DNA from 4 places in the Cytobacillus sp. OWB-43 genome. Region 2 is predicted to be linked to each of the others. Evidence: riboswitches for the same ligand, from Rfam matches in the RefSeq annotation. Region 2 holds a riboswitch; each other region holds the start of a gene.
The links. Region 2 has a riboswitch for S-adenosylmethionine ahead of U9M49_RS19960 (O-acetylhomoserine aminocarboxypropyltransferase/cysteine synthase family protein). Riboswitches for the same ligand answer to the same signal wherever they lie in the genome.
Positions count from the first base shown of each region.

Region 1: another riboswitch for S-adenosylmethionine. It lies ahead of U9M49_RS14295 (methionine ABC transporter ATP-binding protein); the one in region 2 lies ahead of U9M49_RS19960 (O-acetylhomoserine aminocarboxypropyltransferase/cysteine synthase family protein).
Region 3: another riboswitch for S-adenosylmethionine. It lies ahead of U9M49_RS13475 (MetQ/NlpA family ABC transporter substrate-binding protein); the one in region 2 lies ahead of U9M49_RS19960 (O-acetylhomoserine aminocarboxypropyltransferase/cysteine synthase family protein).
Region 4: another riboswitch for S-adenosylmethionine. It lies ahead of U9M49_RS00170 (PLP-dependent aspartate aminotransferase family protein); the one in region 2 lies ahead of U9M49_RS19960 (O-acetylhomoserine aminocarboxypropyltransferase/cysteine synthase family protein).

Region 1 is NZ_JAYEFF010000003.1:317,637-321,512, reverse strand. It holds gene U9M49_RS14305 (acyl-CoA dehydrogenase family protein) at 1-592, opposite strand, end outside; gene U9M49_RS14300 (methionine ABC transporter permease) at 703-1,368, opposite strand; gene U9M49_RS14295 (methionine ABC transporter ATP-binding protein) at 1,358-2,371, opposite strand; SAM riboswitch class I at 2,455-2,561, opposite strand; gene U9M49_RS14290 (CotH kinase family protein) at 2,654-3,876, opposite strand, start outside.
Region 2 is NZ_JAYEFF010000007.1:163,113-166,988, reverse strand. It holds gene gcvH (glycine cleavage system protein GcvH) at 1-351, shown strand, start outside; gene U9M49_RS19975 (toprim domain-containing protein) at 497-859, shown strand; gene U9M49_RS19970 (thioredoxin family protein) at 864-1,187, shown strand; gene U9M49_RS19965 (hypothetical protein) at 1,459-1,794, shown strand; SAM riboswitch class I at 1,883-1,988, shown strand; gene U9M49_RS19960 (O-acetylhomoserine aminocarboxypropyltransferase/cysteine synthase family protein) at 2,069-3,385, shown strand; SAM riboswitch class I at 3,473-3,577, shown strand; gene U9M49_RS19955 (methionine ABC transporter ATP-binding protein) at 3,691-3,876, shown strand, end outside.
Region 3 is NZ_JAYEFF010000003.1:161,214-165,089, forward strand. It holds gene U9M49_RS13470 (pyridoxal phosphate-dependent aminotransferase) at 224-1,387, opposite strand; SAM riboswitch class I at 1,628-1,738, shown strand; gene U9M49_RS13475 (MetQ/NlpA family ABC transporter substrate-binding protein) at 1,827-2,651, shown strand; gene U9M49_RS13480 (aminoglycoside phosphotransferase family protein) at 2,734-3,597, opposite strand; gene U9M49_RS13485 (hypothetical protein) at 3,687-3,872, shown strand.
Region 4 is NZ_JAYEFF010000001.1:15,142-19,017, reverse strand. It holds gene U9M49_RS00175 (aliphatic sulfonate ABC transporter substrate-binding protein) at 1-92, opposite strand, end outside; gene U9M49_RS00170 (PLP-dependent aspartate aminotransferase family protein) at 117-1,916, opposite strand; SAM riboswitch class I at 1,993-2,103, opposite strand; SAM riboswitch class I at 2,285-2,385, opposite strand; gene U9M49_RS00165 (NUDIX hydrolase) at 2,452-3,078, opposite strand; gene U9M49_RS00160 (MBL fold metallo-hydrolase) at 3,112-3,876, opposite strand, start outside.

The DNA of each region.
Region 1 (3,876 bases), on a different contig from region 2:
TTTCTCCTGAAGCTTCTATCGTTGCTGTAATAAGAGAAAAATCTAACCCTGGTGCCATCGAAGCAAAAGATTTTCTTCCATTCAAGATCCATTGTGTTCCTTTTTTCACCGCAGTAGTCGCTGGTAGTCCACCACGGGTTGGACTGCCAGTTGCTACCTCAGTTGCACAGCGGTTAATCAATTTATTATCTTTGATAACCATTTCACATAACTTGGCAAACTGTTCTTCCTTCCATTTCCGTTTAACCCTTAAATCATAGATAACACCTAAGTGCCAACCAATACATAAAGCCGTAGACGCATCACCTTGGGCAATCCTTTCTTGTATTAAGAAATATTCATATAAGGAAATCTCTTTACCACCATATTCTTTCGGAATCGTTAAACTTAAGTAATTTGATTGTTTTAATTCTTCAAAATTTTCAAAAGGGAATTCTGCATTTTCATCAATCTTTTGCGCCCTCTTACTAAATCCTTCTGCTAATATCGTAGCTTTATGAAATAATTCTTCTTGTTGAGCCGTCTTAATAAATGGTCGAGCGAGTTGTTCAGCTAAATACGCTTCCTTAGATGAAGCTGTTATCGTGCTCATAGAATCCTTCCTCCCCGTCTGTTTCCATCTTCTCTTTAATACTCAATCATTAGGATAAATAGATATAGTAAAGGCTCCATCCCCTTTACTATATCTATCGTTTGAATTTATTATCTCTTATCTACATATTTAGTTAATTTATCCCCACCAATTTGAATGATTTGCACCAATACAACGAGGACAATTACTGTCGTAATCATAATGACATTATCATAGCGATAGTAACCGAAACGTATCGCTAAATCACCAATACCACCGCCGCCAATAATACCTGCCATTGCTGAATAACCAATTAAACTAATAGTCGTAATCGTTAAACCTTGAACAATTCCAGGTTTCGCTTCTGGGACAAGAATTTCCTTAATTATCATCCAAGGGGAAGCGCCTACTGCTACTGCAGATTCAATGACTCCTTTATCTATTTCTCTTAAGGATGTTTCTACCAATCTTGCAAAAAACGGAATCGCTGCTACAGATAATGAAACAGAAGCCGCTGTAGGACCAATAGTTGAACCTGCAATTAATTTTGTTAACGGCAATAGAGCTACTAACAAAATAATATAAGGAATAGAGCGGATCAAATTGACAATCCAACCGGTAACAGCATTTACAAATCTATTCTTTAAGAACAATCCTTCGTCTGTAACGAATAATAAGATACCTAGTGGAAGACCTAGTATAAGTGCCGCAACTAAAGAAATGGCGACCATATAAATTGTTTGTAATACAGCTGTATTTAGTTCAGGAAGTAACGCCTGAATGGACTCAAGCAACATGTTCAACTACCTCCAAATTCTGTGTTCTTTCTTGAATATATTGTATAGCTCTTTCTATTTCAGGTATTTCGCCAGTCAACTCCATAATAAAAATACCAAGAGGTACTTCTTGAATATATTCAATCTTGCCGTGAAGAATATTTCCTTTTACTTTGAATGTTTGGAACAGTTCAGAAACAACAGATTCTTCTGCTATTGCACCTTTAAATTGAATCTTAATGATTGTTCCCTTCCTGTTTTCAATCAATTGTTGTGGTAAGTCAAATTGAAGAACACTCTGAATGAAATCCTTTGTAAGTGGTTCAATTGGATTCGCAAATATATCATACACCGGTCCCTCTTCTATGACCTTTCCATCTTGCATAACAGCTAACCTATGACAAATCTCTTTGACTACTTCCATCTCATGAGTGATAAGTACGATGGTTAATCCTAGCTTTTTATTAATTGATTTTAATAAGTTCAGGATTGATTTTGTTGTTTTAGGGTCTAGAGCTGACGTGGCTTCATCGCAAAGTAAAACCTTTGGATCATTAGCGAGTGCTCTGGCTATTCCTACCCTTTGCTTTTGACCACCACTTAATTGTGTGGGATACTGATGAATTTTATCTGCTAAACCCACTAATTCTAATAGTTCTTTCACCCTGATATCTATTTCTTTCGGGCTTTTACCTGCCGCTTTTAAAGCAAAGGCAATATTCTCATACACTGTCTTCGAACTCGCTAAATAAAAATGCTGAAAAATCATACCTATCTTCTGCCTTGCTTTTCTTAATTCTTTACTTGTTAAAGATGTTAAATCAACGCCATCAATTTTCACTTCACCAGATGTCGGTCTCTCCAATAAATTTAGACAGCGTAATAAAGAACTTTTCCCTGCTCCACTATAGCCAATAATCCCGTATATTTCCCCTTCTTTAATAGAAAGGGATACATTGTCAACCCCTATTACTTGCTTCTTTTTGCTTTTATAAATTTTCACTAAATGATTGACTTCAATCATTTACCTCACCCTCCCTAAATCCTCTACAACATAAAATGAGCCTCTTTCACTTTGAAAGAGGCTCAACAAATGATTGTTATTAAACCTTATCTTTCAGAATGAAATCATTCTGCAGGATTTAGCACCTTCCCTTTAAAAGGAGGTTGCCGGACATCTTCGGGCCTGGTCCCTCAGTCTCTCTCGATAAGAATCATATTAAATTTAATGTGTTGCTTTGATAAAGGAAATTTTATCGGGTATTGAATTAATTGTCAATAGTATTTTGATTATTTATGCATTTACTTATCTTCCTCTTCGTTTAAACAAGAAGATAAAAAAAGTTGTTCCTAATAAAGCTGTGATTAGACCCACATACAAGATGATTGCTGACGTTTTGAACTTTACTGTACTAGGTTGCTCTTCTTGTCCACGTCCCTCACCACCAGGCATACCTTCAAACCCTTCTGGTGTCTCAAAATCTCCTTCCTGCGGAAAGTCTCCATTGCCTTGCGGACGTTCAGGCATTTCACCATCAATGTTTCCTTCATTACCGTTTGGCGGTTGGAATACTTCTCCTCTTTCTTGACCTTCCTGGTCATCACCACCTGCTCGGCTAGGGAACATGTTATTGACTTCAGAAGCTTGTGATTCTACTTCTAATTCACCTGAAAGCTGAGCAAGTATCGATTCTGATCTCGCCTCAGCAAATGCTGGTAAACTCTCATCACCTTGCACTGCTTGTAGAAATTCTTCTGTTGTATAAAACTTGGTAGGATCCTGTTCTACATAAGGAAGAATCAATGTACTAATTTGTGTAGTTGTATTTTGGTAAGACTCTTTTGTCATATATTCTTCGGCAATCTTTTCAAGGTATGCTTCATATTGCTTTTTAAATTCATCATTTGCCAATAAAGCATTAAGTAAAGGCCTCTCATCTAAAGAAGTACCAGCTACAGGTTCGGAAATACTGAAATTAATCGTATCTTCACTCATTAAATTACTATTTCCCATGCCACCATCGAAGTTCCCCATTTCAGCTTGGTGAACTTGACCTTGTTCATCCTCACCTTGCCCACCTTCTCCTGGTGCTAGACCTTGTTGTTCCTGATTTTGATTTTTGTTTTGGTTTTCTTCAGCGATTGAAGAATCTCCGTTCATGCGTCCTCCGCCACCCATACCTACTCCAAAGCCGCCAAATGCCATATTATAGTCCCACGGAATGATTGAGAACTTACCATCATTTTCATATAAATAATAGTTGTGCTTCATTTGCCCTTGGTAACTATCCATGCTAACGACAGCCGTATTTACTGCAAAATATCGTAATACTTGATCCACATCTAAAGTTTTTTCTAAATTGCCACCATTATCGATACTATCTAACATATCTATTAACGCTTGTTCATCTTGCTCCTCTGATTTCAAGTTTAAACCTGAGTAATCATCAATATCATCACTTACCCATTTCAAGTCACTATTTGTACCATCTGGCTTGTACAATGATCCATATGGATTTTCAAAATATC
Region 2 (3,876 bases):
GAACACGAGTGGGTAAAAACAGAAGGAGATAAAGTTCGTATTGGTATTACATACTTTGCTCAATCAGAACTTGGAGATATCGTATTTGTTGAGCTTCCAGAAGTAGGAGATGAAGTAACTGCTGATGAACCGTTTGGTAGCGTAGAATCTGTTAAAACAGTTTCTGAGTTATATGCACCAATTAGTGGTAAAATCGTTGAGATTAACGAAGAACTTAGCGATAGTCCAGAATTTGTGAATGAATCTCCTTACGAGAAAGCATGGATGATTGTTGTTGAGCCATCCGATGCAAGTGAAATTGACAAGCTAATGACAGCTGAACAATATGAAGAAATGACAAAAGAAGATTAATTGTAGTTAAATAAAGAAGGTCAAATCATTAAATGGTTTGACCTTTTTCTAAATTTCTATATAGACATACCAGATGAGTGCTGAAAAGTTTTCAAATGTAAAAAGGCTTACTATTATAAAATATATAAATGATATATATTAGGTGATGAGCATGCATATAGAACATGGCAATAAAGTGATTATTGTTGAAGGTAAATCTGACAAACGAAAAGTGAAAGGACTAATCAGAGAACCTGTAGAGATCTTATGTACAAATGGAACGATTGGCACTTCGAAGTTGGATGAATTAATTGATTATTTAATTGGGAAGGAAGTCTATATATTAGTCGATGCTGACACATCAGGAGAAAAACTTCGTAAACAATTTAAGAGAGAGTTACCAGAGGCAGAGCATATCTATATTGATAAAATGTATCGTGAAGTCGAGGCGGCACCTGCGCATCATTTAGCTACAGCCTTAATAAGTGCAAATATAGATATATATACCGAGTATTTAGATAAAGGATGATAACATGATTGACTGGTCAAACAATGACTTAAATGATTTGATCGCAAGGAAGCAATCCGGCTTATTTTATTTATTCACTCCTATGTGTGGGACATGTCAAGTTGCCGGGAAAATGCTAACAATTACTGAGCAACTGTTGCAGAACCTTCCTATAGGTAAAGCCGACCTGAATTTTTTGCCAGCAGTGGCAGAAAAGTATGAAATTGAAAGTGTACCGTGTTTACTTGTGTTTAAAAAAGGAGAGTTAGTTGATAAGCTTTATGCTTTCCATTCAGTACCTTATTTACTTGAACAAATTCAATCATATGAATTACAGTCTCAATTTTAAAACCACTTATTGTTTAGGAATAAGTGGTTTTCTTATGCTTTTAATCAAGGGGGGTTGCGTAAATGTTTAAATACACCCCTCACTCATTCTAGGCAGATGAATCGATGGGATATTTCTTTTTTCTGTCGATAAGTCTAGCTTTTGACATATTTCTCGGGAAATAGGTTGTGAACATTGTTGGAAATAAATGTTCTGTCAGTTAAAGTCGATAGTTAGGAGAAGGAAATCATTTCTTGGAACAGAATTATAGAATATAAGACGCGGGCTGGGGGTGGTTTCAATAGAGGAACTCATTTATCATTTCAATCAATCTTTAAGAGTAAATGATCATATTTTAATGATGTTAAAGGAACCTATAAGGATTCGAGTAGAATTAGAACAAAATCTAATGTATTTGACATTAGACCGTAAAAGGCTGCTAATTAAACATACTCGCCCATTGAAAAATTATCATATAAACATTCAAACTACTGCTGACCACTTTCATTCTTTGCTTCAAGGGCGTACGAGTCTAAAGAAACAAGTGGATGAAAAGCATATCATCCTTAAGTCGACTTTTAGACAATTATTAAAATTAGATGCCATTTTCGTATTAAATCAAAAATAATCATAAATACATCAAATGTCCTAAAAAAAGATTGACTTCCCAAAAAAAGGTTGTTATTCTATCCTTAGAATAATTAGAAAATTAAATATTCTTATCGAGAGTGGTGGAGGGACTGGCCCTATGAAACCCGGCAACCGGTTGTTTGATACACGGTGCTAATTCCAGCAGAGCATAAAAGCTCTGGTAGATAAGAAGAGATGATAAACCCTCTTCTTTGTGAAGAGGGTTTTTGGTCGTCTTTTCTTTCCAATTTAAAAAAGAGGAGAGATGTAAAATGGCAGAAAAAGAAAAGCAACTTCGATTTGAAACAATTGGTGTTCACGGTGGGCTAAAACCTGATCCAGTAACAGGGGCAAGAGCGGTCCCAATCTATCAAAATAATGCTTATCAATTCCAGAATACAGAGCATGCGCAAGACTTATTTGGCTTAAAAGAAACAGGATATATTTATTCTCGTATTCATAATCCAACGGTTACTGTGTTTGAGGAAAGAGTTGCATTGTTAGAAGGGGGAACAGGCGCATTAGCATTAGCAAGCGGGCAAGCAGCCATTTACTTAGCTCTTCTTAATATTGTTCAAGCGGGTGATGAAATTGTAGCTGCCTCTAATTTATATGGAGGTACATATAATTTATTTACAGTCACTTTACCAAAGTACGGCATCAACGTTAGGCTTATCGATATTAATAATGAAGAGGAACTACGAGCAGCAATCAATGAGAAGACACGAGCTGTATTTGCCGAAACCATTGGTAACCCGAGTTTACAAGTACTAGATATTGAAACAGTTTCAAATATCGCCCATGAACATGGTGTGCCGTTAGTGGTTGATAACACATTTGCAACTCCTTATCTATGTCGGCCAATTGAGCATGGCGCAGACATTGTTGTTCACTCTGCAACGAAATGGTTACTTGGGAATGGGACGACAATGGGGGGGATCATTGTTGACGGTGGTAAATTTGATTGGAACTCAGAGAAGTATCCAGGATTAAGTCAGCCGGATACAAGCTATAACGATATAGTATATAGTGAGGCACTGGGCCCTGTAGCATATATTACTAAAGCGAGAGTGCAGCTTCTAAGAGATTTAGGTCCAGCACTAAGTGCACAAAGCGCCTTCCAATTTACGTTAGGTTTAGAAACGTTAACGGTTCGAATGAAAGAACATATTGCTAATACGAAAAAAATTGTGCAATATTTAAATAATCATCCTGCTGTTAATTGGGTACTTTATCCGGGCGATGACAACCATCCTAATAAAGAATTAGCAGACAAATATTTATCTAAAGGTGCAGGGGCAGTTGTCGTTTTTGGCATATCTGGTGGGCGTGAAGCAGGTGCGAAGGTTATTAATTCGGTTGAGCTGTTCGCACATGTAGCGAATGTAGGTGATGCAAAAAGTCTTATTATACATCCAGCAAGCACAACGCATCAACAACTTAATCAGGATGGGTTAAAACAAGCAGGTGTACCTGAAGACTTAATCCGATTATCAATTGGAATTGAAAATGTAGAAGATTTGATCGATGATCTTGAATCTGCTATTGAAGCGGCAACCGGTATTGCTTCATTAAATATAAGGGTCTAACAACTATTATTTCAGATTTGACACCTACTTCAATGACATGATACTATTACACAGGTACACAAAAAAATTCAATATATTCATAGTTTGCTCTTATTTAGAGAGGTGGAGGGAAGTGCCCTTTGAAGCCCGGCAACCGTCATTTAATTGAAATGGTGCCAATTCACTCAAAGCATTAGCTTTGAAAGATGAGAGAAAGGAATTTTCATAACAAGCCTTTCTGCTCATAAGCAGGAAGGCTTTTTTTATAAACAATGGATATGCTATAAATGTGTTGGTTTTTCTGGATTGAAGAGGTGAAGTATAAAATGATTTCAATAAAAGATGTAAAAAAGATTTTCTCAACGAAAAACGGGAAAGTAAATGCAGTAGACAATGTTAACCTCGAAATTAACGAGGGTGAAATATTCGGTGTAATCGGGTACAGTGGTGCGGGTAAAAGTACATTGATTCGTATGTTAAATGGACTTGAAATCCCGACTGAAGGCGTTGTA
Region 3 (3,876 bases), on a different contig from region 2:
TAAAAGAAAAGATTGTCGGATAACGATACGTTCCGAAAAAACTAAGTAAAGACATATGTAACAATGAAGATGATACCTTGTAACGGGAATGCGAATTTAAAAGGAAGAGAATATGAAGCTTGAGTTCGTTCATAAAAGCCTCCAAGTTACACAACCTAGCCCATAGGAACATAAGTTATACATGTTTCTATGGGCTAGGTTTGTGGCTGCCATACCTCTTATATTAAAATAATTTGAGTTGACCAATTCTTTCTACTGCCTCAATTAATCGTTCTTCATCGACAAGTAATCCAACCCGAACATAACCTTCTCCAAAGGTCCCAAAGCCTTTTCCTGCGGCAACAGCTACATCAGCTTTTTCCAGTAAGTAGTCAGCAAATTCTTCACTATTGTATCCTTCAGGCACTGGCATCCAAGCAAAAAACGATCCTGAAGGAGACTTGCCGTGCCAGCCAACCTTTTCACAAGCGTTCATGAATGCATTTCTACGTCTCTCATATCGAGCAACAAGTTCGTCTACACTTGTTTGATCCCCATTTAATGCATCGGCTGCAGCTTTTTGAATCGCAGGGAATAAGCTTACATACATATGGTCTTGAAGAAGGTTGATGGCTTCAATGATTTGTTCATTTCCAACTGCAAATCCAATTCTCCACCCAGCCATATTATATGTTTTTGATAATGTATACATTTCAATACCAACGTCTTTCGCTCCGGCTGTGGCTAAGAAACTTTCAGGTTTCTTTCCATCAAAGCCGATAGCACCATAAGCAAAATCATGCAAGATGGTAATGTTGTTTTCCTTAGCAAAAGCAACAGTTTCTTCAAAAAATGTGGAATCAGCTGTCGCGCCTGTTGGATTATTAGGATAATTCAAAAATAGTAGGCGGGCATCCTTTTTTTGTTTTTCTGTAAATTGCGAGTAATCAGGTAGAAACTGATTTGCTTCTTTTAAAGGAAAGGTTTCGTAATTTACATTTGCCAAAACCGCACCAGATTCATAATCAGGGTAACCTGGATCTGGTAAGAGCATTAAATCTCCCTCATTGAGTAGGCATAATGGAATTTCTACTAAACCTGCTTTTGCGCCAAAAAGGATAGCTACTTCTTTTTCAGGCTCAATTTCTACCCCATATTCACGCGCATAAAAGGAAGCGGCGGCCTTCTTTAATTCATTAATTCCTCTAAAAGGAGAATATTTATGTGTCATTGGGTCTTCTGCAGCTTGCTGAAGTGATTGTACAATATGTGCAGGTGTTGGCTGGTCGGGATTGCCTTGTCCTAGGTTAATAACATCTCTGCCTTCAAGTTTTGCAGCAGCAACTTTTTGAACAAGGGAAGCAAAAAATTGTTGAGGTAATTGCTTCAAACGATGCGATAATTCCATTTTAATCCACCTTCATTCATTTAATCTATATACGAACGCATTTTATAACCAAAAAGACAAATTGTCCAGTTAATTTTATATAAAAGGAAATATTCGATTTCCTTTTTTGTTTTAAAAGAATAAAGGAAAGGTAGTTGGATCACTAAACCCATTTTCTTGGGAGATTGGATGTAGCATTATTTCGAACATTGACAAAAATAAAAGAGAGTAGTAATATCATATCATAAAAATTAAATGAAAAGCTTATCCAGAGAGACTGAGGGACTAGGCCCTATGACGTCCGGCAACCCCCAATATTGGGAAGGTGCCAATTCCTGCAGAATGATATCCATTCATTCTGAAAGATAAGGCGGAATAAAACCAATGCCTCTTTCAGATGATGAATAGTGGCTTTTTTTATTGGTTAAAATTCTGGTTACAGCTATGGGGAGGAAACATAATGAGAAAGTGGCTAATTGTTTTATTCATTGCAACTGTTTGTTTACTAACAGCATGTGGCGGAGGTTCAGACACGAGTGGAGAAAAGGTGGATGAAACGAAAGAACTAAAAATTGGTGCTACTGCCGGTCCTTATAGTGATATGTTGAAAAAAGCTATTGTACCTGGTCTAGAGGAAAAAGGATATAAAGTAACTGTCGTAGAGTTTAGCGATTATATCCAACCTAACAAAGCTTTAAATGAAGATGATATACAAGCTAACCTTTTCCAACATACAATTTACTTGGAGAATTTTGAGAAAGAAAATAACATGGACTTAGCACCATTAATTATTGTACCAACAGCCCCAATGGGGATTTACTCGAATGTGTTTAATTCAATTGATGAGATTAAAGACGGTGCAACCATTGCTATTCCAAATGACCCAACGAATGCAGCACGCGCTTTAAATACGTTAAATGACGAAGGTCTAATTACGATTGATGAAAACGCCGATCCACTAACAGTATCTGAAAAAGATGTGAAGGAGAATAAAAAGAATTTAGTTTTTCAACCGATTGAAGCAGGACAATTACCAAGATCTCTTGAGGGTGTGGATCTTGCTGCAGTTCCTGGTAACTTTGCGTTGGCAGCCGATATGGACTTATTAAGTGCATTAGCACTAGAAAATATGCTTGATGATTATCGCAACGTGGTTGCAGTTAAAGCAGACTTTGAAGATAAACAATATGCGAAAGACTTAAAAGAAGTGGTCGAGTCTGCAGAATTTGAAAAAATTATCGACGAAGAGTTTCAAGGATTTGGAAAGCCAGCGTGGATGGAATAACGAAGTAATAATAAGCAAGAAACCGGACAAAATTATATGGATTTGTCCGGTTTCTAATAATAGTTGTAGAATACTGTTAAACTTATCTGTGCATAATTTGTATTTTGGTCATTCCTGTACTTATGGATTGTCGAACAACTTTTTCATCCTGGTCATTGACGTTTTTCAACCATTTGTGAAATATTGGTTGTAAGCCGTAAAAGGAAGTGACTCTTCTATACATTTCATCTTTATTGAATTTTGTTTGATAAGATGCGAGAGCTTCTTTGGTGAATTGATCTCTGAAATCCCAATATAGCCCTGCAAAGTCAAACGCCGGGTCCCCTATTTGCGTATCTGTAAAGTCTATAATTCCTGATATTTCCTTTTTGCTTGGATGATAAAGGATATTGGCACTTGTTAGATCACCATGAATCACCACTTTTGCTTCTTTAAATTTTGACACCGCTAAAAACATTTTATCAATTTCTTCTTTTTCTGCGTCTTTTAAGAACGGAAATATTTTTTTAATCAGGGCTTGATGTAATTGCGCCCAATAATTTTCACTATGTAGTTCTTCTATATTACATTTCTTTGCTTCATCTATATCCAGACGATGTAATTCTGTAAGAAATGTTCCTAACCGCTTGGCTTCATATAAAGGAGGAGTAATCAATGAATGAGATAATGCTTGTCCTTTAATGAAGTGGTAAAAAACACCAATCATTTGTCCGTCTTTATTATAAAATGGAAGATAATTTGGTATTTCAATAATGGAAGAAAGATATGAGAGCTGGTGAAGTAGCTTTATTTCCTTTTTTATTTTCACTAATACTTGTTTTGTTTTTGGTATTCGGATGACATATGTTTGATTAACAATATAAATATGATGATCCCAACCAGAATGATTGCTTTCAATCTGTATTTCCTGAAGATGCGGGAGATGGTTTTTAATTAATTCCTTCATGGAACAGTCTCCTTTTTTATTATTTTGTATAAATCGTTTTTTTGAGGGGGAAAATAGGCGAGACATCTTATAAAAGGGGAGTGAAAGCAATGGAAAAAAAGTATGATAATCAAGTGGATGAGAAAATTATTGCTGCTCAAAATGAAGCTCAACAATACAATCAAATGGATACAGAATTAGAACAGTCAGAAGAAGTACAAGCAGCAATGGAGAAAAGTTATGAGTATGAAGTGACGAATCAACAACCGACATATGAACCGAATAAACCATTTTAATTAG
Region 4 (3,876 bases), on a different contig from region 2:
TTACTATCATCAGTGCTTGCCTCACTATCCCCGCAAGCACTAATGAATCCAATTGATAAAACGACAATTAAAAATACGAACCATTTTTTCATCGATGACTCTCCTCAATCTCGGTTTTAAATTTCACAAGCAAAGGTTACAATAGAACCTCTTAATCTCTGTGCCTCTTTATATGTGCAGCGATTTTGTACCACTTCAAGTCCGGCTTCTTTTGCTATTTCAACTGCTTTTGGTGAAATGACACCTTCTTGTAGCCAGAAAACTTTCGGTTGGATTTCTACTGCCTCTTTCGCCACTTCTATCGCAGCTTCAGGGCTTCTAAATACTTGCACAATATCAATGGTAAAAGGAATGGATTTTAAATTTGGATATGCCTGTTCACCTAATACTTCTGTTTCTCTTGGATTAACTGGCACGATTTGATAACCTAATCTTTGCATTTTTCTTGCTAAACGGTAACTTGGTCTAGCAGGATTTCCACTTAATCCAACAACAGCTATCCTTTTTGCTCTTTGCAGTTCTTTGCCATCCACATCTTCTTTTAATGAGGATGATTGTAATGCCCATCGAATAACACCTTCATCATTTACTGCTGTTTCTCCTTTTTGTTCTCCCTTCGAAGAAATACCAGTCGCTTCATAGAAGGCTTGATCTAAGTCATTGGTTAAATCTCTAACCGATTCAATCCCAACTGATAAACGTATGAGTTCCTCACTTACACCGCTTTTAATTAAATCTTCTGCACTTAACTGTTGATGTGTGGTTGAAGCCGGATGAATAATGAGTGACTTCGCATCACCTACATTGGCTACATGAGACCACAATGCAATTGTATCTATCACTTTTTTACCCGCATCTCGGCCACCTTTAATACCGAAGTTCACAATGGAACCGAAGCCAGTGTTTAAATATTTCTTCGCGAGTTCATGCGCTGGATGCTCTGCTAAACCTGGATATGCGACCCAATCGACAGCTGGATGAGCGTTTAAGAAATGGGCTATCTTCGCTGCATTTTCCGTATGTTTCTCTATACGTAAATGGAGTGTTTCCAATCCTTGGAGTAAAAGAAATGCACTATGTGGGCTTAAAGATGACCCAAAATCGCGCAGCAACTGAACACGAAGTTTTGTACTAAAAGCGAGTGTACCAAACTCATTCGCATAAACAATACCGTTATAACTTGGATCTGGCTGAGTAAAACCAGGAAACTTATCATGATTCCAATTAAATCGTCCGCCATCAACTACAAGTCCGCCAATTGTTGTTCCATGACCACCAATCCATTTTGTTGCCGAATGAATGACAATATCTGCTCCCCATTGGATTGGTTTGCAAAGATAAGGTGAAGCGAAAGTATTATCAATAATAAGGGGAATATCATTATCATGAGCAATATTTGCAACTGCCTCTACATCTAGGACATGAAGACTTGGGTTCCCAATAATCTCTCCATATAAAGCCTTAGTTTTTGGCGTAATCGCTTTACGGTAATTCTCAGGGTCAGATCCATCAACAAAATGAACTTTAATCCCATATTTCGGAAGTGTTATGGCAAAAAGATTATATGTTCCACCATAAAGGTTCGACGCTGCAACAATCTCATCACCCGCTTGGGCAATATTCATAATTGAAAGAGCTATAGCTGCCATTCCAGATGAAGTCGCTACTGCCGCTACCCCATCTTCTAATAAAGCAATACGTTTTTCTAATACATCTACCGTTGGATTACCGATTCGTGAATAGATATTTCCCGTCTCATCTAATGAAAATAGGCTTTGCGCATGGTCTGTATTATGAAAAACATATGAACTTGTTTGATAAATAGGAACTGCACGAGATCCCGTTGTCGGGTCTGGTGATTGACCTCCATGTAATAAAATCGTCTCATCATCATAAGTGTTAAATTGATTCGTCATTATATACTCTCCTCTACTTTTTAGTCGGATGATTAAAATAAATAACCCCCTCTTCATAAGAAGAGGGGGTTGCCTCATCTTATCTTCCAGACATTTACTGCCTGCAGGATTTAGCACCTTTTCAAGCAATTGCTTGAAGGTTGCCGGACTTCATAGGGCCTGATCCCTCCGTCACTCTCGATAAGAAATATTTTATTTTTTAAAGCGTTAATACTTTAATTACAAATAGAATTATATCCAAAAAATGATTTGTCGTCAATATGAAATCTGAATATATTTTATATTCCAATAAAATATTAGCTCTATCACATAAAAAGCCCTTCTACCTAGAAGAGGCAGAAGGGCTTTGAATTAACGAGCTCACCTTCTCCTTATCTTTGGATAATATCCTCTGAAATTAGCACCATACAAAAGATTGCTGGTTGCCGAGGCTTCTCTGGGTCAGTCCCTCCGCCTCTCTGGATAAGAAGTTCATATTTATTTGTTTAACATCATATACCCTTTTATAGGGAATCGTCAATAACATTTTGAAAATTTATTTATTTTCATCCTGGATAAGCGTCAAAAAATGATACAGTATCTTAGCTGTTAACCCCCATATCACATGACCTTTATAAGTATAAAAAATTTCTTGCATCCTCCGCGTTTGCCATTTATATTTTTCCCCATTAGGAATGAGATGATAGGGAAAGCTACTATTAGGCTCTGGCTTCATCTCAATATAATGAATAGATGGTCCCTCTTTCAAAAAATAAGCAAGTGGTACTGTGAAAATTTGATCCACTTCCTCTGGATTTAGCTTAAGATCACTGATGCTCTCTATTGTGCCTACAAACGGATAAATCACTGTATCATAAGGTGTCACTACATAATCAAGTTCTGAAAAAACAGAGACTTCTCCAATTGGGATACCTAACTCTTCACTGGTCTCCCTTTTTGCCGTCTCTATTAAATCCACATCGTCTTGATCCATTTTCCCCCCAGGAAAGCAAATTTCCCCTGGCTGTCTTCTCATAGATAAAGACCGTACTTCAAACAAAATATGTATTTCTCCATCTTTTTCTATTAGGGGAAGAAGAACAGCGAATTTAACCAATCTGGAGCTACCCAATATATCTGATTGACGATGCTGTATCTCTGATCTTATTTCTTCCAAATCCATGTTAATTACCTCCAAACCACACGACTTAAATCTTTATTTCACTTTCTGCAATCTATCAATCATCCCCATTGTGCAGACATTTAAATCTAAGCCTATTAGCTTCTTATCCTCTGCACTAAGTTCAACATCGTGCGCTGTTAATAAATAATGTTTTACTTGTTCCAACAATTCCGATTGTATGGCTTCTTGCATTTTTATTATGTCATTTCCTTGGAGAAAAACGTCATCTGCAACTGAAGTAAATATAGGTAACCAATAACGAATTTGAGTAAAAACATCCTTTGGTTCAGGGCCCTCACCATAATGCCCAAAAAAGATATGTTGTGGTTGAAGTGATTCGATTTTTTCAACAGAAGATAACATCGCCTCTGGATTAAATTGATTAGGAGAAGTCGATGGCAGAACTAATGGATAACCTTTTCTTGCTATGTTAGGATAAAATACGCCAATTGTATCGCCAGTAAAGAAGCCATTACTTTTCGAATCATGGATTGAAAAGTGGTGCTTTGCATGGCCAGGGGTATCATAGAAAGTTAACAAACGCCCACCGATATCCAATGATTGTCCCTCTTCCATCGCGACTAATCTCTTCTCATCAATTGGCACAATCGGATTAAATAGTTGATCAAAATCATCGCCATATACCATTCTAGCACCAGCAATTAATTTACTAGGGTCAGCTAAATGCCGTTTACCTCTTGGATGAACATATACTTTTGCTTCTGGACATTGTTCTAAGAACAAACCAGTTCCCCCAGCATGGTCTAAATGTACATGAGTGACAATAATATGCTTGAT